DNA from 3 places in the Pseudomonas sp. AC193 genome. Region 3 is predicted to be linked to each of the others. Evidence: predicted binding sites of a transcription regulator. Region 3 holds the regulator's gene; each other region holds the start of a gene.

Region 1 (10,103 bases), 1.5 Mb from region 3:
CTTTGGCGAGTGTGACGATCAGCAGAAAACGCCCGAGGGGTTCGCGCATGACGCCGGCGATCAGCGTCAGTGGGTCACCGATAATCGGCAACCAACTGAGCAGCAACGACCAATGACCGTAACGCTCATAGTGCTTGCGCGCAGTGGCCATGTGTTTGGCGCTGACCGGAAACCAGCGGCGTTCCTGAAATCGCTCGATCCCGCGCCCCAGCCACCAATTGACCAGCGAGCCGAGCACATTGCCCAGCGTCGCTACCGCCAACAACCCCCACAGCCAGTAGCGCTCGCTGACGATCAACCCGACCAGTAACGCCTCGGACTGCAACGGCAATAACGTTGCCGCACCGAACGCGGCAAAGAACAGCCCGACGTATGCTGCACCCATCAATGAGCCGGGTAGTCCGCCACCACGACGTCAGTGCCGTTCTTCTTCAAACCGATCACTTGATAAGCATCGCTCATGCCATCCATTTCCATGCCCGGCGAGCCCATCGGCATGCCCGGCGCGGCGACACCGAGCAGATCATCGCGCTTGGTCAGGGCCAGCACTTGATCGGCCGGTACATGGCCTTCGACGAATTTGCCATTGATGATCGCGGTGTGGCACGACGCCAGACGCGGTGGCACGCCGTGTTGTTGTTTGAAGCTGCTCATGTCGCTCTCGACATGGTCTTCAACTTTAAAGCCGTTGGCTTCGAGGTGGCTGATCCACTTCTTGCAGCAGCCGCAATTGGCGTCGCGGTGAACTTCGATCGGGATCAGATCGGCGGCTTGCGCCAGGGAAGAAATGAACAGAGCGCTCAGGGTGAGCAGACGCAGAGAGGTTCGCATGACAGGTTCTCGAGTCGAGTGGCGGTCAAAAAAGAACGTATTTTGACCGGTTTTTCCTGCCCGGCTTCAACGGAGTGTTTCCAGTTGCTACAAGACCGGAACGCCGTAGTCCCTGTAGGAACTGCCGCAGGCTGCGATCTTTTGATCTTGCCCCTTAAAAGCCAAATCAAAAGATCGCAGCCTGCGGCAGCTCCTACAGGGGTGTCACTTTGGTGGTTCAGCTGACTTTAAAGCGCCCCATAATCGCACTCACCCGGCTATTAGCCTCCAGCAATTGCTGCGTATTCAACTCGCTGGCCTGGCCGCCGTGTACCAGTTCCTCAACCATGTGGCGGATTTGCACCATGCTGCGGTTGATCTCTTCGGTCACGGCGCTTTGCTGTTCGGCGGCGGTGGCGATTTGTGTGCTGAGGCTGTTGATGTGGCTGACCGAACCGGCCATTTCATCGAGACCGGTGTTGACCCGCGCCGTAGCATCGGCGGCCGACTGGCAACTGGCTTGGGTGTTTTCCATCGCCGCCACCGACGAACTCACGCCTTGTGTAAGGCGGGTCAACATTTCGTTGATTTCCGAAGTGCTGGCCTGAGTGCGAGCAGCGAGGGCGCGGACTTCGTCAGCCACCACGGCAAAACCACGACCCTGTTCTCCGGCGCGGGCGGCTTCAATCGCAGCGTTAAGCGCCAACAGGTTGGTCTGGCCGGCAATCGCGCCAATCACGCCGAGAATCTCGGTGATGCGCTGAGCGTCCTGCTGCATGTTTTCAACTTTATGGGTAGCGCTGGCCACTTCGTCGATCAGCGCTACAACGCTGTTGGTCGCTTCACCGACCACCACCCGCGAGCGGTCGGCGTTTTCGTTGGCTTTTTGGGTGAACGCGGCGGTTTCAGCGGCATTTTGCGCGACGCTTTCGGCGGTCGAGCTCATTTCGGTGATCGCGGTAACCGTCTGATCGGTTTCCGAGGCATGGCGCAACAGAATCTGACTGGTGTGCGCCGAGGTGCGTTGCAGGTTGTCGAGGCTCGAAGCCATTGCCCCGGTAGCGTGAGTCACTTCGCCGATCATGTTTTGCAGGTACGCGATAAACGTGTTGATCGAATGGCCGATCGCGCCCAGTTCATCTTCGGCGCGAATGGTGATGCGCTTGGTCAGGTCGGCATCGCCGCTGGAGAGCAAATCAATGTTGGCCTTCAACGCTTTCATGCGCGCGATCAACTGACGAATCGCGTAGACCTGCAGCAGCACCAACAGAATCACCAGCGGAATCTGCAACAGGCTCAAGGTGCTGAGCACGTCATCACGCTGGGCGGTGAGCATTTTGGTCGGCAGGGCGGTGGCGAGGAACCACGGCGTGCCTTCGATCGGACGCATAAAGAAGGTGCTGTCCTGACCGTTGTTGTCGAACTCGATGCGTTGCGATTGCTCGCGGTTTTGCAGGCCGGCGTTGATCTGCTTGGCGAACGGCAGGTTGCCCGCCAGCTCGCTGATGTTCTTCAGCACGATCGGGCCGCTGATTCGCGAGCTGTTGCTGATGATCTTGCCGTCGGCTTCGACGATGAGCATTTCGGCGTTGAGATCTTTTTCCTTGCGCGCCACCAGATCATTGAAAAAGCCGAGGGTCACGTCGATGGTCGACACGCCCCACGCTACGCCGTTTTTCTGGATGGCCATGGCGCAGTTGGTGCGCGGCTCGGCACTGGCATCGTCTTTGTAGGCAGCGGCCCAGGCGCACTGGCCGCGCGGGGTTTGCATGCCGCCCTTGTACCAGCTCTGGTCGTAGTAATTGGGCGCGGCGTCGCTGTTCCAGAAGGTGTTTACCGCCAGTTTTCCCGAGGCGTCGCGGTGCCAGAAAGTGCTGAACTTGTTGCGTCCGGCTTCACGTTGGCCGGGCAGCGGCCAGATACCGCCGCCAAAGACTTTCAATTCGCCGTACTGGTCAACCAGCCCCGGCAACACGGTGTCGATTGCCGCGCTGTCGAGCAGTGGGATGGTTTGAGTGATGCTGCGTTGCTGTGCCTGAACCTTGTTCAATTCGCCCTGAATCTGTTCAGCAACTTCGGCGATGCGATTGAGCACGACTTGCTCTTCGGTGTGCCGCAATTTGGGCGCGACCAATTGGCTGATGCCGACCACGGTCAGCACTGACAACAGCAGAATGAACAGAACCAGAAACAGCGTGTAGCGAGCCTGAATGGTGCGGAATGCGGGCATGGAAACCGGTCCTTGAGCTGCGATTGTAGTTATGGCGCGGGGATTCGAAACAGTGCGGGTATCCCTACGTATCGTCGCGGCAAAGGGAAGCTTTAGGTACTTTCGTACTGGATTTCGAATTGTCGATCAAAGGCACGTATCGGCATTGATACATTCAAACTAACCAGCCTGTTCATTAGTGCTATAAATCTATTCTCGGCGCTCTAACAATATCGCTGTAAGCCTTTATTTAGGAGGCTTTGCAGATTTGTATCTAAAATGTACGAAATGTGTAAAAAGACCATAAATAAGTTGGAGTCACTGGTGTGCCGGCCGATACTCTCGGGCATACAAGTCGCTCAACAAGGACATTTCATGGCCGTTTTTCAAGGAGTTTTCGCATGACTATCGGCATTACCGGTACCTGGCAGAGCAAGGCCGGCGTTCTGGTTCGCGACACGGGTGCGAAGAAACAGGTGGCTCAGAGCGTCAAGGTGCAGCAAATGCTCACCAAGGTCGGCACCAACCCTAATGCCTTGAACGTTGCCGAGATGGACAAGCAAGGACTGCGCAAGCAGATCAAAGGGTTTGACCCGACCAACGTGTCGGTGAAACAACTGGGTAATCTGAGCGAATTTCTGCGCGGTAGAGGGCTGATCTCAGAGATCACCTCCATCACTCTGCTCAATGCCGGCGACAAATTCGACCGTTTCGGCGTACAGAAAGACCCTGAAGCACGCTTTAACGCGCTGGAGTATTTCGCCACTCAACTGGACACCATCCAGAGCAATAGCCTCAACGGCAATTTCTACGGTAAGAGCCTGATCCCCGAATTCAAGAAAGCCATCTATGTGCTGCAGAATCTGAAGACCTACGGTGAAGGCAACGCGCCTACACCTCCTTCGGATAAAGGCGTTAAAGCCAAGGCATAAACAACATAATCCTGTGGTCTGGGGCATTTTTGCAGACCACAGGTCACTGCTTCAGCTAACGATCAATCTGTGTGGCTGCCTGCGTTTGCGTCAGTTCGTGCAAGCGTTGCATGTGCGGACAGTGGAGATGCAGCGTCCGCTGACACATACCCCGATGAAACAACGCCAACCATCCCTCGTATTTGCCGTGTCCCGGCGCCAGTCCCGTAAAGACAAAACCGATATCGGCGAGCCGGCTCAGATCCACGGCAAAGTGCCTGGACAGTCTGAGCTTTATCGACACCAGCCAATGCGCTGGCAACTCTCGCAACTGCCTGATCAAGCCCAGACCGATCTTTTTCACAAGCATGTCGTAACGGTTCGCCTGCTTTTCCAGCTGAACCGGTACGCCGCTCCAGCGAGGCGTTTGATCATCGACACCGAACACGTTGCTGAGGTGGAGCATGAATGCCGCGCAACAGGTCGGCCAGCGTTGGTTTGGCAACGGTTGTTGATAGCCTGGAATGACCCGGCAACCAATGACAATCGATTCCGGCGTGCTGGCGCCGAACGGCGAGGGTACGTAGTCCGGCAGCAGCCCGGTGTTATGAAAGCCAAGGCTGGCGGCCATCCGCTGCGTGTAGGGGTGATGGGTGACTTGCTTGATCGTGACATTGCGACACCCCAACGCCTGCGCATGAGTCAGTAACTGCTCGCCCAGACGCGTGGCGATTTGTTGGCCACGGGTTTGCGGGTGGACGACGCTCAGCGCCAGTTCGGCGCTGTGCGAGGCGGTTTCGCGAAACAGTGTGGCGTGGCCGAGGATCTGTTCATCGACTTCGGCAACCAGCGAATGCCATCGATGATCCGCGTGGTTCTGGCTAATCATGTGCGGCAGGTACACATGCGGTTGCACATAGTGATCACCGTAGACCTGCCTGAACAGTTGGCTGACCGCCGTTGCGTCGGAATTGCGGTAGTTGCGTAAAATCAGTGTTTCCATCACGTAAGCCCCGCAGCAGGGGGCGAGTACACGCGCCGATCGAGTATGCGCAAGCATTTTCCGGAGCGCGGATGACGTTGCAGGTCTTCGGATGTGCAACGCTGAATGCGCAGTTCCAGCAATTGGTCAGCCTGCAGTTTTTTGATCAGCGGATAGCACTCGACCAAGCGCGATTCAAGTTGCCGGCAAGCGTTCTCATCGGACGGCGGCGGGGTGGTCGGTTGCCACTTCAGGCTCAATACATCCTTGTGCGCTGTCTGTTCGATCATCAGTTGCCAGTCGTCGCTGCCAACGGTGTGCTGGACGATGGCGCCGATTTCGCTCGGAATCAGCGAAAGCAGGCCCACGCGCACCCGTTGGCTGCTGGCGCTGCGTCCTTTTAGGGCAAATTTACGCCGGGCGGTGCCGGCGGGCTCACGCCAGCAGGCGCGATCGCCGACCGGGTAGCGAATCAGCGGCATCAAGGTTCGATTCAGGTTGGTCAGCACTAACAGTCCCGGCTGATCACAGTCATCGATCAGCGCTCCGGACACCTCGTCAATGATCTCGATAATGGCGTGCTCGTCCTGCATTCGATGCTCGCCGTCATCACAGTCCAGTGTACTGGCGCCGATAAAACCGGCATCGACGCTGGCGTAGCCAATGGAGGTGATGCGGGCGTTGGGGAAAACTTGGCCGAGTACCTGCCGCTGCGAAGCAAACAAGCTTTCGCCGCCGTAAAGGATTGTCTCGACGCCCTGCAGAATCTGCCCATGACGACTGAGCCAGGCGGCAAATGCCAACAGGTGCGCAGGCACTCCCGCCAGAACATTGATCCGATGCTGAACGATCGCTTCGGCCAATACACTGGAATCGACGTCGCCGGTGAAAGGGAATTCGGTAATCGACGTATCGACATGCGCGAGCGCGTCATGAATAAACAGAAAGCTGGCGTACAAGTCGCCGGCGAAAAACAGATTGGCCACGCGATCGTCGGGCTTGAACTGCATTGTCAGACTATGACCGAAGTCTCTGACGAGCGCGTGCCATTCACTGCGGCTGTAAACGGACAACTTGCCCGCGCTGGTCGAGCCGCCTGTTTTGAACACCAGCGCCTGACTCGGTGAACCTGTCAGCACAGGCCAACGATCAAGGTCATGGCTTTGATCCCAGTAGTCGACTGGATCGGTCAGTGGCAGTTGGGACAAAGCCGTGATCGGTTGATTAACAGGGCCCAGCGTTTCTGTGTAAAAACCCGAGTGTTGACGAGCGTAGGTGATCAGCTCGTTGAGTTGATGAATAGTTTTCACGGTGTTTTCTCTTGTAATAAGTCGGCTGTTAACGCCGTGAGTCGATGAATATCGGCGTCTTGCCGCTGTGTTTGTGGCGAGTGAAGTGTTCGACGGAACAGGCTTCAACTTCGAGCACCAACAATCCGTTTTGCACGACGGTCGCGAGCGTCAAGTAGCTGGCCAGTCTGGTCAGCGCCTCCTCTGATGAGAGTTCCGAGCGCAGGTGCATGCGTTCGACGCCGTCGGGTGCGTGGTCAAGCAACAGTTGGAAAGGGCTTTGCAGGCGCTCGGCCAATTCGCTCAGGGAAATGAAATCGGTGCCGATACGAATCAGTTTTCCGTGGCGTTGCATCAGTTCGAAACGCGGCGAGAGCAGCCCGCAAGCACAATGCCCGGGCACCCAGCGACCACTGTCGCCGATGTCATAACGCTCGACGAACTGGCCCTCCCGGGCGGTTGAGGTAAAGATCAGTCGGCCGACGCCATCACCGCTCACCGCGACGTCGTCATCGAACCCGATAATTTCCAGGTGCTGGATATCGCTTAGCAGATGAAACACGCCATCGCCGGTCGCCTGGCATGCGTGGCCCAGCGGGCCTGCGTCAACGCTGCCGTAAATGGCCGAACGGATGAGGGAAACGCCGCAACTTTGCAGCAGATCGCGACTTTGCTCACTGCCGTGCTCACCACCGAGAAAGACTTTTTCGATGTTGCCGTACGCTTGCAGTCGCTCTTTCTCTTTAAGGAACAAGCGGTGCAGGGTGCTCGGCATGCCAATCAGCACGTTGACGCGTTGATCGACGATCAGTTGCGCGATTTCAGCGTATTCATCATCGGCGGGGGCACCCATCGGCAGGTGGCTAACGTCGAGCAGCTCAAGCACTTTGGCGAAGCTGAAGAAACCACCGTACAACCCGCCACTGAAGAACAGATTCATGACCCGGTCACGGCGCGGATCCAGACCAGCCGCAAATAGTCCATCGGCCGTTGCACGCATCTGCCGCTCGAAGTCGCGGTAGCTGAAACCCGCCAACGCCGGCAGGCCGCTGCTGCCGCCGGAGCGAAAATACAGTTGCGCTGCCGGATTGATGGGCTGCGAGACGAAGGCGTCTTTACTCATGATCGGCTGACCGTTGTGGACGGGCGCCAGTGGCAGTGGGTCAAGGGTTGCATGGGTCGGCAGTGTGGTTGCGGACAGGCTGACCGACACTCGACGGCTAAGCCGTTGCAGCGCATAGACGCCGTCGTGGGGTTCGCCGTCATAGCCGTCGTGAATGGCATTGACCGGCGCCAGACGGGTGACGCCGGCGCTGATCAACGTTTGCGTCAGCTCACTGATTTGGCTGTCCTCGCACACCAGCGCGCAGCTTTGCAGGACGTTTCGCCAATTCAGCAAGGTTTCACTGATTCGCGCGCGAGGCACCGGGAACAGCAGCAAGCTGCGAAACAACGGTGAGGGGCTCAATTGGCGGGTATGCGCCCAAATCACACGCCAGCCCGATCCGCTCCAGACGTGCCCCATCTGCCCGGCAAAACTCTGCGCCAAGCGGGTCATCTGCGTTTGGGTGGTGATTTGCGAGGCTTCTTGCAGCGTGGGCTGCAACGCTGGCCATTGCCCGGCGCGACGTTCAAAGGCCTCGGCCACTTTTTGACCGATGTCGCGCAGAGCCGCAGGGTCATCGCTGTCCACCAGCAGCCATTGCGGGCTGGAGCACGCCTGCTGATCCAGACAACAGACCTCATCGACCACGGCATCCAGCGCCTGCGCTGATGCCGCCTCCGGTGTCATGTAAACGAAGCTGATGCGATGTCCCCAATCGATCCAGCGGCAACCGGGCGGCAGCTGTTGGCGGATGGCCCGCAACGCGGACTCTCCACCCCAGGCGGCGACGCCGTTGGCCTTTTTGCACAGCTGACCGATGTGCGCAGTGGTCACCGGTAATACGGCGATGTAGCCGGCGAGTTGTCCGCTGGCATCGCATTGCACCAGCGCTTGAAGCAGACGCGCGGTCAATCCTTGATCGCTGCTGCTGGGGCGCAGCCAATTGACGTTGCCGGCCAGCAAACCTTCAAGCACCGCGCAGAATGCCAGCAACGGCGCGTTGCCCGGCGTGATGTGCACGACCAGTCCCAATGCGCGCCAGCTTTCGAAACGTGGCTGACGGTAATAAATACGCCGCAGTGAGGTTGGTTGATCGCCGAGTTCGCGCGCAAGTTTGTGGCGCAAAGCATCGGCCTGGCAGAAGTTGATCAACGCTTGGCATTGCTCGGCGTCGAGCGCGAGTGTGCTGCCGTCGCGCAATTGTTCGGCGAACCGGATTGCTGCGCTGATCACCGTTTCTGCGCGCAAGGGCATGCTCAAGCGCTGTGGCAGATCCGCATAAAGAGTGTGCAGTGCGTCATCGAGGCTACGTTGGGGATTCAGCTGTCCATTAATCAAAAACATGTCAGTGATCCCCCAGCAGTTCGGCGGCGGCCATGGCGCAACTGCGTCCGGCACTGGTGCCGGCGCGACCATGCAGTTCAAACCAGTCACTTTCCAGGCCGCAGTTGCAGCTTTCGCCGGGGTGTAACGTGGCCAGGTCACTCATCACTACCGCATGCGCAGGACTCGACGAGATGTAGGGCGAGACAAATCCCAACAGGCCTGGCCGGCCATAGGGCAACACGCGAAAGTCACCGGGATCGCGTATGTAGACGCGTGAATACACCGGCACATGAAAGTGATGCTCAGCGCATTCGACGTAAGGCACTGCGTGCTCGACGGCTCCATAACCATCGCGACAATTCGACGGCTCAATCCCCAGTTGCCGGTGGATTTGCGCATATAACTGCGTTTTTGGGATTTCCTGCGCGGCCTGGGTTTTCCAGCCACCCCCGAAAAACACCAGCGAATTCGGCGGTAACTGTAAATCCGCTACACCGCTCGCCTGCATTCGCTGCAGGGCCTGCCAGAGAAATGCGGGAAAGCCGAATATCCTCACCGGCAGGCCTTTTTCAGCGAAGGATTGCAGAGCAGCGATCACGCCAAATACATCGAACTGATGACCGTCGCCCGTATTGCGAAGGGCGTAGATCACGCGATTTTTTGGCGCAAAACGGCAGAGAAACTGATCGGTATACGCGGTTCCCAAGGTAATGCGATCTTTTGGCTCGTAGCTCAGAAGCAAGTAGTTGCATGGGGTTTCGGGAGTGTTCCAGCCGTAATGATCGAATATTCGTTCGACCATGAACTGGGCGCCAGCCAGGCTGCGTGTGTCATAGCGCATACGGCTTTGTTCGCCGCTGGTGCCCGAAGACGTCAGTTCCAGTGCGTGCTCACCGGTGCTGCTGAGCAGCAGGTGACGCTTGAAAAAACTGGCGAAGATCGGCGGCAATGTTGACCACTCGTCCAGGCTGTCTAGGTCATGCACATTTATTCCATGACTGTTTAGCCAGTGCTCGTAACCGGGGGTGTGCCGGCAATGAAAACGACTGGTCTCGGCCATGGCTTGATCGAACAGTCCTGCGGGGGCCGAGTCCCGACAATAGGGCTGCGGCAACGCGCACAGCGCGTCGCTATAGGGCAGATGAGTCATCAATAATCCTTTATTGAGGTGGAAGGGGCGCGGTTTTCGCGTCTCGTAAAAAACTGTGGAGAAAAGGCAAACACAGCAGGCCGCCGAAGGCTGACCAGAGTGCGAAGAATTCAAGGCGTGAGCCACCGCCGCCAGCAGCAATCAGCGAGCCGCCGATGCCCATCACGGTGATCGAAATCATGCCGATCATGGCGGACACCAGCCCCTTGCTGTCATCACTGGCAAACAGTGCCATTCGATACAAAGCGGCATTGCTCATGCCCAACCCGATGGCGTACAGCGCCAGGCTGGCAATCACCGGGGTGATGGTTGTGCCAATCA
Region 2 (10,103 bases), 1.0 Mb from region 3:
CCCCACGTCGCTGATCACTCAGCCAATAGATGTGCGACCGCGGCTACGGCTTGCGCCTGTCGCTCGGCCCAGTTGCCTTGAATGATTTGAAAGGGCTGCCGGTGTTTTTCCAGCCAGTTTTGTGTGGCTCGAAAGAACGCCAGACGTTCCTGCAGATCCGGTTGGCAGCGCTGACCGTCATCCGTCCAGTCGATCTGCTCAGGGGACAGCAACAGGTGCAAATCGTAATGCCGCGCCAATAGCTCGGGCTCCAGCCAGTCCGGACAATCACCGAACAGCGTCTGACTCCAGAGGATATTGCTCAACAAGTGGGTGTCGAGAATCAGCAGCGCTGGCCGCTGCGCGCGTGCCTCGTCTTCCCATTGCAACTGGCCACGGGCGATCGCGGGAATGTCAGCCAGACAAGTATCGCGCGGATTCTCTTCGATGAACCGGCGCACGTACTCATCCACCCGAACCCCGCCAAACTGCTTTTGCAGGCCGGCAGCGAGCCAGCTCTTGCCCGTCGATTCAGGGCCGGTGAGCACCACGACTTTCATGTGCGCAACGCCGGATCCGCCCGCCATTCGCGCCAGCCTTGCACCGCAATCAGGGTGAACAAGGCGTACAGCGCAGCGGTGAGGTACAGGCCTTTATAGATGAACAACCCGACGAAGATCACATCCAGCACAAACCACAGCGCCCAGCATTGCAGACGTTTCTGCGCCATCCACAACTGCGCGACCAGGCTAAAACCGGTGAGCGCAGCGTCGAGCCAAGGTTGCGCAGCATCCGTCCAGTGCGCCATCGCCGCGCCCAGCAACAAACTGCCAACCGCGCCGACACCCAGCCCCAACAGAATCGAACGCTGATCGAGGCGGGTGACCTGACGCCCGTCATGCATCGTCCCGGCCCGCGTCCACTGCCACCAGCCGTAGACTTGCAGGGCGGCATAGATCACTTGCAGCAACATGTCCGAATACAGCTTCACCTCAAAGAAGATCCAGCTGTAGAGCAACACCATGACCAGCCCGATCGGCCAGCACAGCGGATTCTGTTTAACCGTCAGCCACACGGCAATCACACCGAGAGCGGCGGCAAACAGTTCGAGCCCGGACATGAGTCTTCCTTGGGGGAGTTGAAGAGGGGGCGGATTGTAACCAAAACCTCTCGAATGAGGTTCACACAATCAACTGGCACACCACCAAAAACCTGTGGGAGCGGGCTTGCTCGCGAAAGCGCTGTATCAGTCAAGTAAGAGGTGACTGACAGGACGCCTTCGCGAGCAAGCCCGCTCCCACAGTGAAATGCGTCAAACGCGGAATTGGCGCAGCAAGCCGTTCAGCTGTTCGCTGAGTTGCGCAAGCCGTACGCTGGCCACACTCGACTGTTCCGCCGCCAACGCCGTGCTGTGCGATAGCCCGGCTGCTTGGGTCACGTTCTGGTTGATGTCCTCAACCACATGCGCCTGCTGCAGCGTGGCGCTGGCGATCGACGCATTCAAACCGTTGAGATTGCGCAGTGCCTGGCCAATCGCACTCAAACTGGCCCCGGCCAGTCCTGCTTGCTCAATGGTCAGCTGCGAAGCCTTGCTGCTGTCGCCAATCACCTTAACGGCGGCTTCGGAATGATTCTGCAAACGCTCAATCATCGTCTGAATTTCCGCCGTCGACTTCTGCGTCCGTTGCGCGAGCAATCGAACCTCATCCGCCACCACCGCAAAACCGCGACCCTGTTCGCCAGCACGCGCCGCTTCGATAGCAGCGTTGAGCGCGAGTAGATTGGTCTGCTCGGCAATCGAACGAATCACTTCCAGCACACTACCAATCTGCGTGCTTTCAGCAGCCAATGTGCGAATCACTTCAACCGCCTGACCAATCGTCCCCGACAGTTTGTCGATCTGTTGCAAGCTGCCATCGATATTGATCTGTCCCTGTTGTGCCTGCGCTTCGGCGTCGCGCATTTCCGCGGCCGCGTGCTCGGCGTTTTTCGCCACGTCCTGCACGCCGTAGGTCACCTCGTTGATCGCGGTGGCCACCAACTCCATTTGCTGCGATTGCTGCTGACTGCGTTGCTGCGCCTGCGAGGCATCGTTGCCCAGTTCGCTGGACGACACGCCCAGCGCACTGGCCGAGACCTGCAAGTCGCCGATCACCCTACGCAGCTTGGCCGTGAAGGCGTTGAAGTGGTGCGCCAGCTCAGTGACTTCGTCCTGACCGTGGGTATCGAGACTGCGAGTCAGGTCGCTTTCGCCGCTGGCGATGTTGGCCATGGCGTTCACGGTTTCCTGCAACGGCCGCACGATGCTGCGCGCAATCAGAATCACCAGCAGCGCCATGATCACGGCGATCGCCAGACCAATCGCCGAGGCTTTGATCACCTGGCCCTGAAATTCGGCCTGTACGTCGTCGATATACACGCCGGAGCCAAGTACCCAGCCCCACGGCTCGAACAGTTTGACGTAGGAGGTCTTGGCCACAGGTTCGCTGGCACCGGGTTTTGGCCAACGGTAATCCACCATGCCGGCGCCCTTGGCTTTGGCGATGGCGACCATCTCGTTAAACACCGCAAAACCGTCCGGATCGCGAATTGCCGAAAGGTTCTGGCCTTCAAGTTTGGGGTTGGTGGGGTGCATGACCATCACGGGCGTGAGGTCGTTTATCCAGAAATAGTCGTTCTGGTCATAGCGCAGGCCGCGGATCGCAGTCAGCGCCTGCTTCTGCGCAGCCTCTTTGCTCAGGGTGCCGGCGGTTTCCAGGTCGTGGTAATAGGTCAGCAGGCCGCTGGCGGTTTGCACCACATGCTGGGTTTTCTGGGCTTTGGCATGATAGAGATCGGCGTGGATCTGCTTGAGCATCAAGGCGCCCAAGGTCAACAACATCACCACCGCTACCACCAAGATGAGCCACAAGCGTCGGCTGATCGACACACTGCGCAAGCTGTTCATAACGCTGTCACTCCGGGTTCTTTTTATTGTCATAAACCATCGCCAGCATCCAACCACGATTCGGTGATGCGGCCTACGCGACCCAAGTCGTATAACACGGCAGCGCTTTTACGGCTTGTCTGATAGGATTTCGGCCCCGCGCGTAAAAACCTGAATCCAAGTTGATATTTCACGGAATTTTGACCATTTCGTGTGGATCCTGTGCGCGCGGAATCGGTACAGCCATAAACAGCTACGCTGATCGCAGTGAACGTAAGAAAAATACTATCGGGGCATGCCGTCGTGCATCGCTCTTTGGGGGATTGATGGATCTTTGGACCGCCTTGCAGGCACTGATACTTGGAGTTGTAGAGGGGCTCACGGAGTTTTTGCCCATTTCCAGTACCGGACACCAGATCATCGTTGCCGATTTGCTCAACTTCGGCGGCGAACGGGCCATGGCGTTCAATATCATCATCCAGCTCGGCGCGATCCTCGCGGTGGTCTGGGAGTTTCGCCGCAAGATTCTCGACGTGGTCATCGGTTTACCGACCCAGCCGAGCGCGCGGCGTTTTACCGCTAATCTGCTGATCGCTTTCTTGCCGGCAGTGGTATTGGGGGTGATTTTTGCCGACCTGATCCACGAGTACCTGTTCAACCCGATCACCGTTGCGGCGGCTCTGGTCATTGGCGGCATCATCATGTTGTGGGCGGAAAAGCGTCAGCATGAAGTGCATGCCGAAACGGTCGATGAGATTCGCTGGACGGACGCCTTGAAAATCGGTTTCGCCCAATGTCTGGCAATGATTCCAGGGACTTCGCGCTCCGGCTCGACGATCATCGGTGGTTTGCTTTTCGGTCTGTCGCGCAAAACCGCAACCGAGTTCTCGTTCTTCCTCGCCATGCCAACCATGGTCGGTGCAGCGGTTTACTCGGGCTTCAAGTACCGCCACTTGTTTGTGCCGGCGGACTTTCCAGTGTTCGCCATTGGTTTTGTCACCGCTTTCATCTTTGCCATGATCGCGGTGAAAGGTTTGCTCAAGTTCATCGCCAGCCACAGCTATGCGGCGTTCGCCTGGTACCGGATCGTCTTCGGTCTGGTGATTCTGGCGACCTGGCAGTTTGGCTGGGTGGACTGGTCGGCAGCCAAACCATGAGTGATTCCCGCGCACGCCGGCCGGAAGGGCGACCTTCGGGCGGCAACATTCAGCATCTGAAATTGAAACTGGTGGTGCTGCTGATCGTTCTCGCGTTGCCGTTGTTCGGCTCGTTGTCGATGTGGGTGCGCGGGATTTCGCTGGTGCCATTGGCGGCGTACGGCATTGTCAGCGTGCTGGCGTTTTTTCTGTACTGGGCAGATAAACGCAAGGCCCGCGCCGATGCCTGGCGCACGCCGGAGAACATCCTTCACGCGGTGGAACTGGCCGGCGGCTGGCCGGGTGCGTTGATCGCCCAGCAAGTGTTTCGGCACAAGACGCGCAAGGTGTCGTTTCAGGTGCTGTTCTGGGTGATCGTTGCGCTGCACCAGGTGTTCTGGATCGACCAGATATTCCTCGGCTCGAACCTGCTGGCCCTGTTCTAAACAAATACCGACTCCCCCCTGTAGGAGCTGCCGAAGGCTGCGATCTTTTGATTTTGCTTTTTTAATATCAAAGTCCAAAGATCGCAGCCTTCGGCAGCTCCTACGGGGGATTGGGTTTACAGCAGTAGGCCGATCTGGGTTTTCTTGGGCAGTTTGCTTACTACCAACTGGTGCGAGCGCTGCAACAATCCGCGCAACTCCTCAGCGCCCAGCGGGTAGGGCGGGTGCATGATGATCCACTGCGCCCGCGCCAGATACGGCGCCGGGTGAATTCCCGGGCGGTCGCAATGGCCGAGGAACAGATCCTTGTCGACCTTGAACGCCAACGAATCACCGCGCAGTCCCTGCAAGGCAAACATCTTGTTGCCGGCAATCGAGAACACGCGCACGCCGCCCCATTTGTAATCTTCCCGAGCACCGGGCAGGCCCAGGCAAAACGCGGCGACGTCCGCTTCGCTCATTTTTCCTTTCGTCATAGCAACCGCTCCCCACAGGCATTGAACGACTCGACCAGATGATCGATCCACGCGCGCACCGCCGGCATCACCCCGCGACGATGCGGGTACACCGCTTGCAGCCAGCCGCCTGGCAGCGACCACTCCGGCAGCATCTGCACCAGCGTGCCGTTTTCCAGTTCGCTTTCGCAATACATCATCGGCAACAGCGTAAAGCCCTGACCGGCCAGTACGCAGGCCTTGCGCACCACAAAATCGTCAATCCCCAGCCGTGCCTCCATACTCAGCTCGAAGCTCTTGCCGTGTTGATCGAGCAAGCGCACATGCACCATGCGATCAGCTTCCAGCGCGCCGAGCACCGGCAGATTTTTCAGGTCTTGCGGATGTTCGATCGTCTTGCCTTCAAGAAAAGCCGGGCTGGCGATCACCACCATTTGCGCCTGACGCAATCGTCGAGTCACCAGCAATGGATCTTCGTCACCCAGTTCTCTGACGCGCAACGCGACATCAATCCCTTCGGTGACCAGATCCACCCGGCGATTGAGCAGCACCACTTCCAGTTGTACCTGCGGAAATTTGCCAAGAAAGTCGCTGATGACCATCGGCAGCATTTCATGGGCCAACCCGGTAGGGCATGACACACGCAATCGCCCGCGTGGCTCGCTGGACATGCTCGCCACGGCCTCGTCAGCCATTTCCGCTTCCAGCAACATCGCCTGACAGTGACGCAGATAACGCTCGCCGACCGCAGTGAGATTGAGCTGGCGTGTGGTGCGCTGCAGCAGACGCGCGCCGAGTCGCTCTTCGAGTTCGGCAATTCGCCGCGACAGTCGTGACTTGGGAATGCCCAGCAAACGGCCCGCCGCCGCAAAGCCACCGGCCTCGACGACTTTGGCGAAATAGTAGAGATCGTTGAGATCTTGCATCAGGGAAATCCAACTGTTCTATCAGTGGGACAAACTATCGCATTGTCGGCGGCTAATCATCCATTGGTTTCTTGCGTAGGATTGTCTCCATTCAGTCGCCACAGGCGATGCATTCCAGGAGATTCCGCATGAAACTGCTGCATATCGATTCGAGCATTCTGGGCGACAACTCGGCCTCCCGTCAGTTGAGCAGCCAAGTCACCAAAGCCTGGCAAGCCGCCGAGCCGAGCGCCGTGGTCACTTACCGCGACCTGGCCGCTGACGCCATCAGCCACTTCTCGTCGACTACCCTGGTTGCCGCCGGCACCACCGCTGAACTGCGCAACGCCGCACAACAGCACGAAGCCGACCTGAGCGCGACCACCCTGGCCGAGTTCATCGCTGCTGACGCGATCGTCATCGCCGCACCGATGTACAACTTCACCGTGCCAACCCAACTCAAAGCCTGGATCGACCGCATCGCCGTTGCCGGCCAGACTTTCCGTTACACCGAAGCCGGCCCTGAAGGCCTGTGCGGTGGCAAGAAAGTCGTCATCGTGTCGACCGCTGGCGGCATCCACGCCGGTCAAGCGAGCGGCGTTGCTCACGAAGACTACTTGAAGCTGGTGCTGGGTTTCCTCGGCATCACCGACATCGAAATCGTTCGCGCTGAAGGTCTGGCGTACGGAGACGAAGTGCGCAACAACGCGATGACCGCTGCTCAAGCGAAAATCAGCGAGCAACTGTTCGCCGCTGCGTAAGGCTTGCGTAAAGAACAGCTGTTGTTCAGGTAACACCCAAAAAACTCTGTATTCTGGTTCTGCAAGGGCCGAATACGGAGTTTTTTGTTTCAGGCTGTTACATAATCTGGCCCGGGTTATGCAGTTAAACGAACAGCGTCTGAGTGTATTGCCATCGCCTAAGGCCGAATCCTCGGCGCTTCGGCCTTCGCAACACGGCGGATCTTTCGATTGAGTAACAACAGGGTGGGGCATCCGATGATGCGTCTTTGTGCAACGTTACTGATTTGCCTGCTAGGCAGCCTGAATACAGTGCACGCCGCCCCCGGGTTGCATCCACGCTGGAGCGTCGGCTATCACGAAATGACGTTCCTCGATCCACTGGATCTGCAACCGATGCGCGCCATCGCTTTCTATCCTTCCAGCGATCGCGAGCACACCGCGCTGATTGAGGGCTACACAGTCGAGGCGGGTGAAGACACCAAAATCGCCATTGGCCGTTTTCCCATGCTGATGTTGTCCCATGGCAACACCGGGACGCCGCTCGCATTGCATGACCTCGCGACCTCACTGGCGCGTAAAGGCTTCGTCGTCGTAGCGGTCATTCACCCCGGCGACAACTCCAAGGATCACAGCCGGCTCGGTACCCTCAGCAACCTCTACGGGCGGCCGATCCAGATATCCGAAGCGATTACCGCCACGCTTGGCGACCCAATGCTTGCGCCATTCGTCAACGCCGACCAGGTCGGGGTGATCGGCTATTCGGCAGGCGGTGAGACCGCGCTGATCCTTTCGGGGGCGCAGCCGGATCTGGATCGCTTGCGTCGCTACTGCCAAGAGCGTCCTGACGATCGCGACGCCTGCAACACTAAGGGCGAGTTGATTGTGGATCGCGATGATTTGCAGCCTGTCGCCGATCCGCGCGTACATGCCTTGCTGTTAATGGCGCCGCTGAGTCTTAAATTCGGCCGTCATACCTTGGCCGACGTGCACGTGCCGGTGCTTCTTTACAGCGGTGATGGCGACAAACTGGTGGCTTTCGACAAAAACGCCGCCGCGCTGGCGCGCAAACTGCCGACCGCGCCGGACTTCAAGTTGCTGGCCGGAGCAGGGCACTTTGTGTTTATGGCGCCGTGCACTGAAGAGCAGCTCATGGCGATGCCGGCGTTGTGTACCGATGCTGATGGCGTGGATCGAGAGGATATTCACCGCAACCTGATCTCCGAGGCAGGCCGGTTTTTCTCGCATGCGCTGGGTAAACCGACGCGGGCGGGGATGCAGACCGCGGATCAATAACCCGATAGATCAAAAGATCGCAGCCTTCGGCAGCTCCTACATGAGAGGGTATTCCTTGTAGGAGCTGCCGAAGGCTGCGATCTTTTGATCTTGATTCAACCCATTGCTCGGCGTTTAAGCAGTAGGGTCAGCCCCAACCCGATCACCGACAGTAGCGCCGCACTGAAGAAAATCCACGAATAGCCCAGATTCAACGCCACCGCGCCCATCAACGGCCCGGCAATCGCCAGCGCCAGATCGAAGAACACTGCATAAGCCCCCAGCCCCGAACCTCGGCTGGAACTCGGCACGCGCTTGATCGCCTCAACCCCCAGCGCTGGATACACCAGCGACAGGCCAAACCCCGCCAACCCGGCGCCAATCAAGGCGAACGCGGTGGAGGGCGCGAGCCACAACATCACCAATCCCACAGTCTCGATGGTCATGCAGGCAATCGCCGAGGTAAAACCGCCGAAACGACTGATCGCCGAGATAAACAGCAGTCGCGACAGAATGAAGCACACGCCAAACACCGTCAGGCAGTACGCCGCGCCACTCCAACCACGGTTGAGGTAATAAAGCGTGATAAACGTGGTGAGTGTGCCGTAACCGATCGACGCCAAGGTCAGGCTCGCGCCGAACGGGGCAATGCGCCCGAACACTGCCCAGAACGGCAGGCGTTCGCCACGAATCACCGGTACCGAAGGTTTGTTGCGGATCAACAGCAACGCGCCGGCGGCCAATACCGACAGGGCAATTCCGAGGCTGGCGAAGCCGTATTCAGCGACCATAACCACGCCCAGCGGCGCGCCAATCGCAATCGCGCCATACGAGGCGATGCCGTTCCAGCCAATCGATTTTGCCGTGTGTTCGACGCCGACCTGGCCCATGCACCAACTGATCGTGCCGACACCAATGAGGCCCTGCGCGACGCCCAACAGCAAACGCCCGAGAATCAGAATCAGCAGGCTGGTCAGTGGAAAACTCTGCAACAGCGTCGAAATCAGGGTGAGCACGCCACTTAGCACAATCCCCAGCAAGCCATACACGATCGCCCGTTTGGTGCCGATGGTGTCCGACATGCGCCCGGCCATCGGGCGGCTGAGCAGGGTGGCCAAGTACTGTGAACCGATGACCAGCCCGGCAATGATTGCGCTGAAACCCAGTTGTTCGTGGACATAGCCGGGCAACACCGCGATCGGCAGACCGATGCAGAGGAAGGCAATAAAGGTATAGAAAACGATGGAAACGATCTGCAGGGTGATCGCCATGGAGCTTTGCGGTGGCAGTTGCTGCGCAGACATGAGGACTCGTTCGCGGGCGGCGGTGGGAGAGTTCGCATGATGGCGTGGCTGTGGGATAAAAGGAAGCAGGCTAACTATTTATCCTTGGATTGATGGCGCTGCTGACGGCCCCTTCGCGAGCAAGCCCGCTCCCACTTTGGAACGCATTCCCCTGTGGGAGCGGGCTTGCTCGCGAAGAAGTCCGCACCGGCCAATCCCTGGCCTTGAATACAAAAAGCCCCGTCACATGGACAGGGCCTTTAACTTGCAGCTAGCAGCTCAAACCTCGCAGCTGCTTTTAAAACACCACACCCTGACTACGCAGGTAGTCATCGTAGGTGCCGCTGAAGTCAGTCACGCCATCCGGGCTCAGCTCGATAATGCGCGTGGCCAAAGACGATACGAACTCACGGTCGTGGCTGACGAAAACCAGCGTGCCCGGGTAGTTTTCCAGCGCCAGGTTCAGCGCCTCGATCGATTCCATGTCCAAGTGGTTGGTCGGTTCGTCCATGATCAGCACGTTCGGCTTTTGCAGAATCAGCTTGCCGAACAGCATGCGACCTTGCTCACCACCGGAAATCACTTTGACCGACTTGAGGATCTCGTCGTTGGAGAACAGCATGCGGCCCAAAGTACCGCGAATCATCTGCTCGCCTTGAGTCCACTGACCCATCCAGTCGAACAGGGTGACGTCGTCTTCGAAGTCGTGCGCGTGATCCTGGGCGTAGTAGCCCAGTTCAGCGGCGTCGGTTCAGCTTGACGCTACCGGCATCCGGGGTCAGTTCGTTGACCAGAGTGCGCAGCAGGGTGGTTTTACCGATACCGTTCGGGCCGATGATCGCCACGCGCTCGCCGGCTTCAACCTGGAAGCTGAAATCTTTGAACAGGGGTTTGCCGTCGAAGCCTTTGGCCATCTTCTCGACGATGACTGCCTGGCGGTGCAGCTTCTTGTTCTGAT
Region 3 (10,103 bases):
TGTATGGCAAGGAGCCGTTGGTGTCGGTGGAAGGGAAACCGATGTATACCGGCACACAGTATGTGATTGGGCGCGAGTTAGCGTTTGGTGATATTGCCGCGGAGCTGATTCACGAGGCTAGTTGAATCCGGCATTTCCTTTGCCTGCGCCACCGCTTTCGCGAGCAAGCCCGCTCCCACACTTGAAATGCATTCCCTCTGTGGGAGCGGGCTTGCTCGCGAAGGGGGCCTCCCACTCAGCGAAAATCCCCTCGTCAAACCCCTCTGTTTCAATCCCCGGCAAAAGTTGGAAGGCTTCTTGCAATAGCCGCCGTGCGCCTGCTCTGGGCGTCAAAAGTTTGCTTTAAAGGAACGGGGAAAACCGGTGGATCGCTCTCAGTTAATCAACAGTGCCCGCACAAACCTGAATGACCTCTCGCGAGGCAATCTGGGCGTGCCGTTGTTGCTGCTGGTCATGTTGGCAATGATGATGTTGCCGATCCCGCCGTTCCTGCTCGACGTGTTTTTCACGTTCAACATTGCGTTGTCGATTGTCGTGCTGCTGGTCTGCGTGTACGCGCTGCGGCCGCTGGATTTCGCGGTGTTCCCGACGATTCTGCTGGTCGCGACGTTGATGCGACTGGCCTTGAACGTCGCCTCGACACGGGTGGTGATGCTCCACGGTCAGGACGGCCACGCCGCGGCCGGTAAGGTGATTCAGGCCTTCGGTGAGGTGGTGATCGGCGGTAACTACGTGGTCGGTATCGTGGTGTTTGCGATCCTGATGATCATCAACTTCGTCGTGGTGACCAAGGGTGCCGGGCGGATCTCCGAGGTGAGCGCACGCTTCACCCTCGACGCGATGCCCGGCAAACAAATGGCGATCGACGCCGACCTCAACGCCGGTTTGATCGATCAGAACCAGGCGAAGATGCGCCGTCAGGAAGTCGCCCAAGAGGCTGAGTTCTACGGTTCGATGGACGGTGCCAGCAAGTTCGTGCGCGGTGACGCCATCGCCGGCCTGCTGATTCTGTTCATCAACCTCATCGGCGGCATGGCCGTGGGTATCTTCCAGCACAACATGAGCTTCGGCGATGCCGGCCGGGTTTACGCCTTGCTGACCATCGGTGACGGTTTAGTGGCGCAATTGCCATCACTGTTGTTATCTACAGCTGCGGCGATCATGGTGACCCGTGCTTCCGGTTCGGAAGACATGGGCAAACAGATCAATCGCCAGATGTTCGCCTCGCCAAAAGCGCTGGCGGTGGCGGCCGGTTTGATGGCGGTGATGGGCCTGGTGCCGGGCATGCCGCACTTCTCGTTCCTCAGCATGGCGGCACTGGCTGCTGGCGGCGCGTACCTGTTCTGGAAGAAGCAGAACGTCGCCAAGGTTGAAGCGCTGCAAGAGGTCAAACGCCAGCAGGAGCTGCTGCCGTCGCCGGCCCGCGCCATGGAAACCAAGGAGCTGGGCTGGGATGACGTGACGCCAATCGACATGATTGGTCTGGAAGTCGGCTACCGCTTGATCCCGTTGGTGGATCGCAATCAGGGCGGGCAATTGCTGGCGCGGATCAAGGGCGTGCGCAAGAAGCTCTCGCAGGATCTGGGCTTCCTGATGCCGACCGTGCATATCCGCGACAACCTCGATCTGGCGCCAAGCGCCTACCGTTTGACCCTGATGGGCGTGATCCTCGCCGAAGCCGAGATCTACCCGGATCGCGAACTGGCGATCAACCCGGGGCAGGTATACGGCACGCTTAACGGCATAAACGCCAAAGATCCGGCTTTCGGGCTGGAAGCGGTGTGGATCGAAATCAGCCAGCGCGCGCAGGCACAGTCCCTCGGATACACCGTGGTCGACGCCAGCACCGTGGTCGCGACGCACTTGAACCAGATTCTGTACAAACACTCCAGTGAGCTGATCGGCCACGAGGAAGTGCAGCAACTCATGCAATTGCTGGCCAAAAGCTCGCCGAAACTGGCTGAAGAGCTGGTGCCGGGCGTGGTCTCGTTGTCGCAACTGCTTAAAGTATTGCAAGCGCTGTTGGCCGAACACGTGCCGGTGCGTGACATCCGCAGCATCGCCGAAGCCATCGCCAACAACGCCGCCAAGAGTCAAGATACCGCCGCGCTGGTGGCTGCGGTGCGGGTTGGCGTATCGCGCGCCATCGTCCAAAGCATTGTAGGCACTGAGTCCGAGCTGCCTGTGATCACCCTGGAACCAAGGTTGGAACAGATATTGCTCAATAGTCTGCAGAAGGCAGGACAAGGCTCGGAAGAGGGCGTTCTGCTGGAGCCAAGCATGGCCGAGAAGCTGCAACGTTCGCTCATCGAAGCGGCGCAGCGTCAGGAGATGCAAGGTCAGCCGGTGATCCTGTTGGTAGCAGGCCCGGTGCGCGCGATGCTCTCGCGCTTTGGCCGCCTCGCAGTCCCTGGATTGCACGTGCTGGCCTACCAGGAAATACCGGACAACAAGCAAGTGACAATTGTTGCGACAGTAGGGCCCAACGGCTGAGGTAGTGGTTCATGCAAGTTAAGCGTTTTTTCGCCGCCGATATGCGTCAGGCCATGAAGCTGGTTCGTGATGAGCTGGGCGCTGATGCCGCCATCATTGGCAACCGCCGCATTGCCGGCGGTGTCGAGCTGACGGCTGCGCTCGATTACAAATTGTCGGCGCTGGCGCCACGGGTTCCGAACATGGAACTCGAAGACGAGCTGCGCAAGACCCAGTCGCGCATCGTCACCGCCCAGGCCGAGCTGAGCCTGCGTGGCGAAGCCGATGGCAATAGCAATCGCCAGATCTTTGCCGGCCTGCCACTCACCGCTGGCCTGCCGTTGACCGCCGCTGAACCGCTGACGGAGCCGACCTACGCCGCGCCAGCGCGTCCAGCCCCGGCACCGGCGCAGTCCTCCGGCGGCGTCGATCCACGCGCACTGGATTCGATGCGTTTTGAATTGAACAGCCTGCGCGAGCTGATGGAAGTGCAGCTCGGCACACTGGCCTGGAATCAACTGCAGGGCAGCCGTCCGGCGCAAGCCAATCTGTATCGCCGTCTGCAACGCATCGGTCTGTCTGGCCCGCTGTCGCGTGATCTGCTGTCGATGATCAGCGACATCGAAGAGCCGCGTCAGGCCTGGCGCATGCTGCTCGCGCATCTGGCGCGAATGATTGCCGTGCCGGAAGTCGAGCCGCTGGAAGAGGGTGGTGTGATCGCCATGGTCGGCCCTGCCGGCATGGGCAAGACCACCACGCTGGCGAAACTGGCCGCACGTTATGTGCTGAAATACGGCGCGCAGAATGTCGCGCTGGTGAGCATGGACAGCTTCCGCATCGGCGCGCAGGAACAACTGAAGACCCTGGGCCGCATTCTCAATGTGCCGGTGACCCACGTTGATCCGGGCCAGTCGCTGGTGCAGGCGCTGGATCCATTGCTGCGCAAACGCGTGGTGCTGATCGATACCGCCGGCCTGCAAGCCAGCGATCCGGCCCTGCGCATGCAGCTCGAAAGCCTCGCCGGGCGTGGCATCCGTTCAAAAAATTATCTGGTATTGGCAACCACCAGCCAGAAACAGGTTCTAACCGCCGCTTATCACAGTTACAAGCGTTGCGGGCTCGCCGGGTGCATCCTGACTAAACTGGATGAAACGGCCAGCCTTGGCGAAGTGTTAAGCCTGGCGATCAGTCATGAATTGCCGGTCGCGTACCTGACCGATGGCCCACGGATTCCGGATGATTTGCATCTGCCGCGCCGTCATCAACTGGTCAGCCGCGCCGTCAGCGTGCAAATGCAGGAAGAACCCAGCGAAGAAGCCATGGCTGACATGTTCGCTGATATCTACCACAGCCCCACCAAGCAGGTAGGCTGAGGTATTCATGAACAGTTTTTGTACCTACATCGATGGTCTGCCATGCATTGTTCCGTTTGTGAACGCGCAGCCAGTAATGTGGCCTCCGTCTATGCAAGACAAGGTAAAGAAATAACATGGGCAGCATGCATCCCGTACAGGTGATCGCGGTGACCGGCGGCAAAGGTGGCGTCGGCAAAACTAACGTGTCAGTGAACTTGTCTCTGGCGCTGGCAGAGCTTGGCCGTCGGGTCATGCTGCTGGACGCCGATCTGGGACTGGCGAACGTCGACGTTCTGCTGGGCCTGACACCCAAACGCACTCTGGCCGATGTCATCGAAGGCCGCTGTGAGCTGCGCGACGTACTGTTGCAGGTCCCGGCGGGATCCGCATCGTACCGGCCGCGTCCGGCACGCAGAGCATGGTTCATCTGAGCCCGGCGCAACACGCCGGCCTGATTCAGGCCTTCAGTGACATCGGCGACAATCTCGACGTTCTGGTGATCGACACCGCTGCAGGTATTGGTGACTCGGTAGTCAGTTTCGTTCGCGCAGCGCAGGAAGTGTTGCTGGTGGTCTGCGATGAGCCGACCTCGATCACTGACGCTTACGCACTGATCAAACTGCTCAACCGCGATTACGGCATGAACCGCTTCCGCGTCCTCGCCAACATGGCGCAGAGCCCGCAAGAAGGTCGCAACCTGTTCGCCAAGTTGACCAAGGTCACGGATCGCTTCCTCGACGTCGCCTTACAATACGTCGGCGCCGTGCCTTACGACGAAAGCGTGCGCAAAGCGGTGCAGAAGCAGCGCGCTGTCTATGAAGCCTTCCCGCGTTCCAAGTGCGCGCTGGCGTTCAAGGCCATCGCGCAAAAGGTCGACACCTGGCCGCTGCCCGCCAACCCGCGCGGCCACCTTGAGTTTTTTGTCGAGCGCCTCGTGCAGCAAACGGCAGGGCCCGTGCTATGACCGCTAGCGGTATGAATTACTACAAGAAGTCGGCACGCGACGCTCAGTACGAGCTGATCGAGCGTTACGCGCCGCTGGTCAAACGCATTGCCTATCACTTGCTGGCGCGGTTGCCGGCAAGTGTGCAGGTTGAAGACCTGATCCAGGCCGGGATGATCGGCCTGCTTGAAGTCTCGACCAAATACGACGCCAGTAAAGGCGCCAGTTTCGAAACGTACGCGGGCATTCGAATCCGCGGCGCGATGCTCGACGAAGTGCGCAAAGGGGATTGGGCACCACGCTCGGTTCACCGCAATACCCGGATGGTCAGCGACGCAATTCGCTCAATTGAAGCTAAAACCGGCCGTGATGCTAAAGATCACGAAGTTGCGGCCGAACTCCAATTGAGTCTCGACGATTACTACGGGATTTTGAATGACACCTTGGGCAGTCGCCTGTTCAGTTTCGACGATCTGTTGCAGGACGGCGAACACGAAGGGCTGCACGAGGATGGCGCGAGTGCTCATCTTGAGCCGTCACGCGATCTGGAAGATGAACGCTTCCAGGCGGCGCTGGCGGACGCGATTGCCAATTTGCCGGAGCGTGAGCGACTGGTGTTGGCGCTGTACTACGACGAAGAGCTGAACCTCAAGGAAATCGGTGAAGTCCTTGGCGTCAGTGAATCGCGGGTCAGCCAGTTACACAGCCAGTGCGCGGCCCGTTTGCGGGGGCGTTTGGGGGAGTGGCGAGCGCGCTGAAGGCAGTGTGGGGACACTGCGAACGAGGCTGGTGCGGTGATGAACGGCACCGGTCTTGCTCTGTTGTGCTCCAGACAGTCTTCGAGTGCTGCGCCGATTGATTGAAGTGGCGCGTCCAGGTGCTGGGCGCGTTTAAGACTGCTTGGAGGTCGAATTGAACAAAGACATGAAAATCCTCATCGTTGATGACTTCTCAACGATGCGGCGGATCATCAAGAACCTGCTGCGTGATCTTGGGTTCACCAACACCGTCGAGGCTGACGATGGCACCACTGCCATTCCAGTGCTCAACAGCGGAAGCATCGACTTTCTGGTAACGGACTGGAACATGCCGGGCATGACCGGTATCGACCTGCTGCGTCACGTGCGTGCCGACGAAAAACTCAAGCACCTGCCGGTATTGATGGTGACTGCTGAAGCCAAGCGCGAGCAGATCATCGAAGCCGCTCAGGCCGGTGTGAACGGCTACGTCGTCAAACCTTTCACGGCTCAGGCGCTGAAAGACAAAATCGAGAAGATTTTCGAACGCATCGGCTGATGAACGCGCGGGGGAGCTATGGAGCATAAAGAATTTTCACAGGGCGATTTCGAGTCGACCCTGAAAAAACACGCGGTCGAACTGGTCGAGAGCCTTGAAAAAGGCAAGTTCGGCGACGCTGTGCAACTGATCCATGAGCTCAATCAGACCCGTGACCGCGGCCTGTATCAGGAAGTGGGCAAGCTCACACGCGAACTGCACAGTGCGATCGTCAATTTCCAGATCGATCCGCACATGCCGCAGGCCGAGGAAGTGTCGCAAATCACCGACGCTACCGAACGTCTGGGCTATGTGGTCAAGCTGACGGAAGCTGCGGCCAACCGCACCATGGATCTGGTGGAAAGCGCCACGCCGGTGGTCAATGGTCTGGCTGAAGAAGCCCAGGCTCTGAGCACGGATTGGGGCCGTTTCATGCGCCGCGAAGTCGGGGCTGAAGAGTTCCGCGAACTGGCGCGCCGGGTCGACGGTTTTCTGTCGCGCAGCCACACGGGCAACCGTGCGGTGTCGAGCAATCTCAACGACATTCTGCTGGCCCAGGATTACCAGGACCTCACCGGTCAGGTGATCAAACGCGTGACCCAACTGGTCACCGAAGTCGAAAGCAATTTGCTCAAACTCGTACTCATGGCCAGTCAGGTGGACCGCTTTGCGGGCATCGAACATGACCGCGCCGCGATGCTTGCAGAAAAAGATCCACAAAAACATCTCTCGCAGGGTGAAGGTCCGCAGATTCATGCCGATAAACGAGAAGACGTTGTGTCCGGTCAGGACGATGTGGACGATTTGTTATCCAGCCTTGGATTTTGAGTTTAGGTTTTTAGACCTGTTAGGAGCACCCCATTAATGAGCTTCGGCGCCGATGAAGAGATCCTTCAGGATTTCCTGGTTGAGGCCGGCGAGATTCTTGAGCAACTGTCCGAGCAACTGGTCGAGCTGGAAAGCCGACCGGATGACGCGGATCTGCTCAATGCAATTTTTCGCGGTTTCCACACTGTAAAAGGGGGCGCCGGCTTCCTTCAGCTCAATGAGCTGGTGGAGTGCTGTCACATCGCCGAAAACGTGTTCGACATCCTGCGCAAGGGTGAGCGTCGCGTTGATGCAGAACTGATGGACGTGGTGCTGGAAGCACTGGACGCGGTGAACAGCATGTTCACTGAGGTGCGTGAACGCGCACCGATCACCGCTGCAACGCCTGAGCTGCTGGCAGCGCTGGCACGTCTGGCCGAGCCGCAATCGGCGGATGCCGTCGCGGTCGAAGAAGTCGTTGAAGCGCCGGTCGCGGAAAGCGATTCGGGCGACATCACCGACAACGAATTTGAACAACTGCTGGACTCGCTGAATGCCGTCAAGGCACAAGCCGAAGCCCCGCCAGCGCCGGTGGCCGATAGCGCCGCCAGCGATGAAATCACCGACGCCGAATTCGAGTCGTTGCTGGATCAACTGCACGGCAAAGGCCAGTTCGCGCCGGACGCCGTAGCGGCGACGCCAGCGGCTCCGGTTGCTCCGGCAGCGGGCGACAGCTCGGACATCACCGACGACGAATTTGAAGCGTTGCTCGATCAGTTGCACGGCAAAGGCAACTTCGCCGTCGAAGCGCTGGAGTCGGCGATTGCCTCGGCACCTGCGCCTGCTGCTCCAGCGGCCGCCGCTGCCGGCAGCGACTTGATCAGCGATCACGAATTCGAATCGCTGCTCGACGAATTGCACGGCAAAGGCAAATTCACCGATGTCGGCGCCGCCTCTGCGGGCAGCGCTTCGACGGTGGCCACGCCAGTCGCCAAGGCTCCAGCCGCTGCGGCGCCGAAACCTGTCGCCAAGCCTGAGCCAAAAGCCGAAGCCCCCAAAGCTGCTGCGCCGGCTCCGGCCCGTGCACCGGCAACACCGCCACCGGAAAAACCGGCGAGCGAAGCCGAGACCACCGTGCGCGTCGATACCGCACGTCTCGACGAAATCATGAACATGGTCGGCGAACTGGTACTGGTGCGTAACCGTCTGGTGCGCCTGGGCTTGAACAGCGGCGACGAAGCCATGCAAAAGGCTGTGTCGAACCTCGATGTGGTCACCGCTGACCTGCAAACCGCAGTGATGAAAACGCGGATGCAGCCGATCAAGAAAGTCTTCGGGCGCTTCCCGCGTCTGGTTCGTGACCTGGCCCGTCAGCTGAAAAAAGAGATCAACTTGGAGCTGGTCGGCGAAGAAACCGACCTCGACAAAAACCTCGTCGAGGCCCTGGCCGATCCGCTGGCTCACTTGGTGCGTAACGCGGTCGACCACGGCATCGAGTCGCCGGAAGAACGCGAAGCATCGGGCAAGGCCCGTGGCGGTCGTGTGGTGCTGGCCGCCGAGCAAGAAGGCGATCACATCCTGCTGTCGATTTCCGATGACGGCAAAGGCATGGATCCGAACGTGCTGCGCGCCATCGCGGTAAAACGCGGGGTGATGGACAAGGACGCGGCCGATCGCCTCAGCGATACCGAGTGCTACAACCTGATCTTCGCTCCGGGTTTCTCGACCAAGACCGAGATCTCCGACGTCTCCGGCCGCGGTGTCGGCATGGACGTGGTGAAGACCAAGATTTCCCAGCTCAACGGTTCGATCAACATCTACTCGACCAAGGGCCAGGGCTCGAAGATTGTCATCAAGGTGCCGCTGACGCTGGCGATCATGCCGACGTTGATGGTCATGCTCGGCAATCAGGCGTTCGCGTTCCCGCTGGTCAACGTCAACGAAATTTTCCACCTCGACCTGTCGACCACCAACGTCGTCGACGGCCAGGAAGTGGTGATCGTGCGGGACAAGGCGCTGCCACTGTTCTACCTCAAGCGCTGGCTGGTCAGCTCCGCCGCTCACGAAGAGCAGCGCGAAGGCCATGTGGTGATCCTTTCGGTGGGCACTCAGCGGATCGGCTTCGTCGTCGATCAACTGGTCGGCCAGGAAGAAGTGGTCATCAAGCCATTGGGCAAAATGCTGCAGGGCACTCCGGGCATGTCCGGCGCCACCATCACCGGTGACGGCCGCATCGCGCTGATTCTCGATGTTCCAAGCATGCTCAAGCGTTACGCCGCACGGCGTATTTGAATCCGGGGCGGCGGGGCGATTACGCTCCGCTGCACCTAATGGAGTGTTTATGGCAGTCAAAGTCCTGGTGGTGGACGATTCGGGTTTTTTCCGCCGCCGCGTCTCGGAAATTCTTTCAGCGGATCCGAGCATCCAGGTGGTCGGCACCGCCACCAACGGTAAAGAGGCCATCGATCAGGCACTGGCGCTGAAGCCGGACGTGATCACCATGGACTACGAGATGCCCATGATGGACGGCATCACGGCGGTGCGGCACATCATGCAGCGCTGCCCGACTCCGGTGTTGATGTTCTCCTCGCTGACCCACGAAGGCGCTCGGGTCACCCTCGATGCGCTGGACGCCGGCGCGGTGGATTTTCTGCCGAAGAATTTCGAAGACATCTCGCGCAATCCCGAGAAGGTCAAACAACTGCTGTGCGAAAAGGTGCACAGCATCTCGCGCAGTAATCGTCGTTTCAGTGCTTACAGTGCGCCGGCTCCAGTGGCTGCGCCTGCACCGACGCCTGCTCCGACTGCATCAAGTTTCAGTAGCCACAGCAGCAGCCACAGCACCAGCGCTGCGGTGCGTCCAGCGCCAGTGCATGCTCCGGTTGCAACCCGTGCACCGGCCGCCAGCGCTTCGTCGCCGGCACCGAAACGCAAGGCTTACAAACTGGTTGCCATCGGCACCTCGACGGGCGGTCCGGTTGCGCTGCAACGGGTGTTGACTCAGTTGCCAGCGAACTTCCCGGCACCGATCGTGTTGATCCAGCACATGCCGGCGGCGTTCACCAAAGCGTTTGCCGAGCGTCTCGACAAACTCTGCCGCATCACCGTCAAGGAAGCCGAGGATGGCGACATCCTGCGTCCGGGGCTGGCGTTGCTGGCGCCGGGTGGCAAGCAAATGATGATCGACGGCCGTGGCGCGGTGAAGATTCTGCCGGGCGACGAGCGTCTGAATTACAAGCCGTGCGTGGACA

Evidence for each region. Region 3 encodes FliA, which starts transcription of late flagellar genes. Its sites were predicted from a motif close to CTAAAGTTTNNNNNNNNNNNGCCGNTAA; they were not measured.
Region 1: the regulator FliA is predicted to act here: its motif matches at 3,109-3,136, upstream of ACZZ0D_RS09625 (methyl-accepting chemotaxis protein).
Region 2: the regulator FliA is predicted to act here: its motif matches at 3,054-3,081, upstream of ACZZ0D_RS11645 (methyl-accepting chemotaxis protein).

Annotation. Positions count from the first base shown of each region.
Region 1 is NZ_OZ409832.1:2,092,023-2,102,125, forward strand. Features, by position in the region: gene ACZZ0D_RS09615 (YqaA family protein) at 1-385, opposite strand, end outside; gene ACZZ0D_RS09620 (DUF411 domain-containing protein) at 385-831, opposite strand; gene ACZZ0D_RS09625 (methyl-accepting chemotaxis protein) at 1,049-3,040, opposite strand; gene ACZZ0D_RS09630 (hypothetical protein) at 3,421-3,951, shown strand; gene ACZZ0D_RS09635 (N-acetyltransferase family protein) at 4,007-4,933, opposite strand; gene ACZZ0D_RS09640 (phenylacetate--CoA ligase family protein) at 4,933-6,222, opposite strand; gene ACZZ0D_RS09645 (aldehyde dehydrogenase family protein) at 6,251-8,650, opposite strand; gene ACZZ0D_RS09650 (LuxE/PaaK family acyltransferase) at 8,652-9,782, opposite strand; gene ACZZ0D_RS09655 (MFS transporter) at 9,793-10,103, opposite strand, start outside.
Region 2 is NZ_OZ409832.1:2,585,632-2,595,734, reverse strand. Features, by position in the region: gene ACZZ0D_RS11655 (AAA family ATPase) at 15-539, opposite strand; gene pnuC (nicotinamide riboside transporter PnuC) at 536-1,099, opposite strand; gene ACZZ0D_RS11645 (methyl-accepting chemotaxis protein) at 1,292-2,926, opposite strand; gene ACZZ0D_RS11640 (undecaprenyl-diphosphate phosphatase) at 3,232-4,062, shown strand; gene ACZZ0D_RS11635 (DUF1294 domain-containing protein) at 4,059-4,487, shown strand; gene ACZZ0D_RS11630 (MmcQ/YjbR family DNA-binding protein) at 4,604-4,963, opposite strand; gene ACZZ0D_RS11625 (LysR substrate-binding domain-containing protein) at 4,960-5,868, opposite strand; gene ACZZ0D_RS11620 (FMN-dependent NADH-azoreductase) at 5,997-6,608, shown strand; gene ACZZ0D_RS11615 (alpha/beta hydrolase family protein) at 6,846-7,883, shown strand; gene ACZZ0D_RS11610 (MFS transporter) at 7,979-9,166, opposite strand; partial or broken gene ACZZ0D_RS11605 (ABC-F family ATPase) at 9,444-10,103, opposite strand, start outside.
Region 3 is NZ_OZ409832.1:3,609,175-3,619,277, reverse strand. Features, by position in the region: gene ACZZ0D_RS16305 (hypothetical protein) at 1-125, shown strand, start outside; gene flhA (flagellar biosynthesis protein FlhA) at 364-2,493, shown strand; gene flhF (flagellar biosynthesis protein FlhF) at 2,505-3,845, shown strand; partial or broken gene fleN (flagellar synthesis regulator FleN) at 3,962-4,791, shown strand; gene fliA (RNA polymerase sigma factor FliA) at 4,788-5,528, shown strand; gene ACZZ0D_RS16280 (chemotaxis response regulator CheY) at 5,695-6,066, shown strand; gene ACZZ0D_RS16275 (protein phosphatase CheZ) at 6,085-6,873, shown strand; gene ACZZ0D_RS16270 (chemotaxis protein CheA) at 6,910-9,144, shown strand; gene ACZZ0D_RS16265 (protein-glutamate methylesterase/protein-glutamine glutaminase) at 9,194-10,103, shown strand, end outside.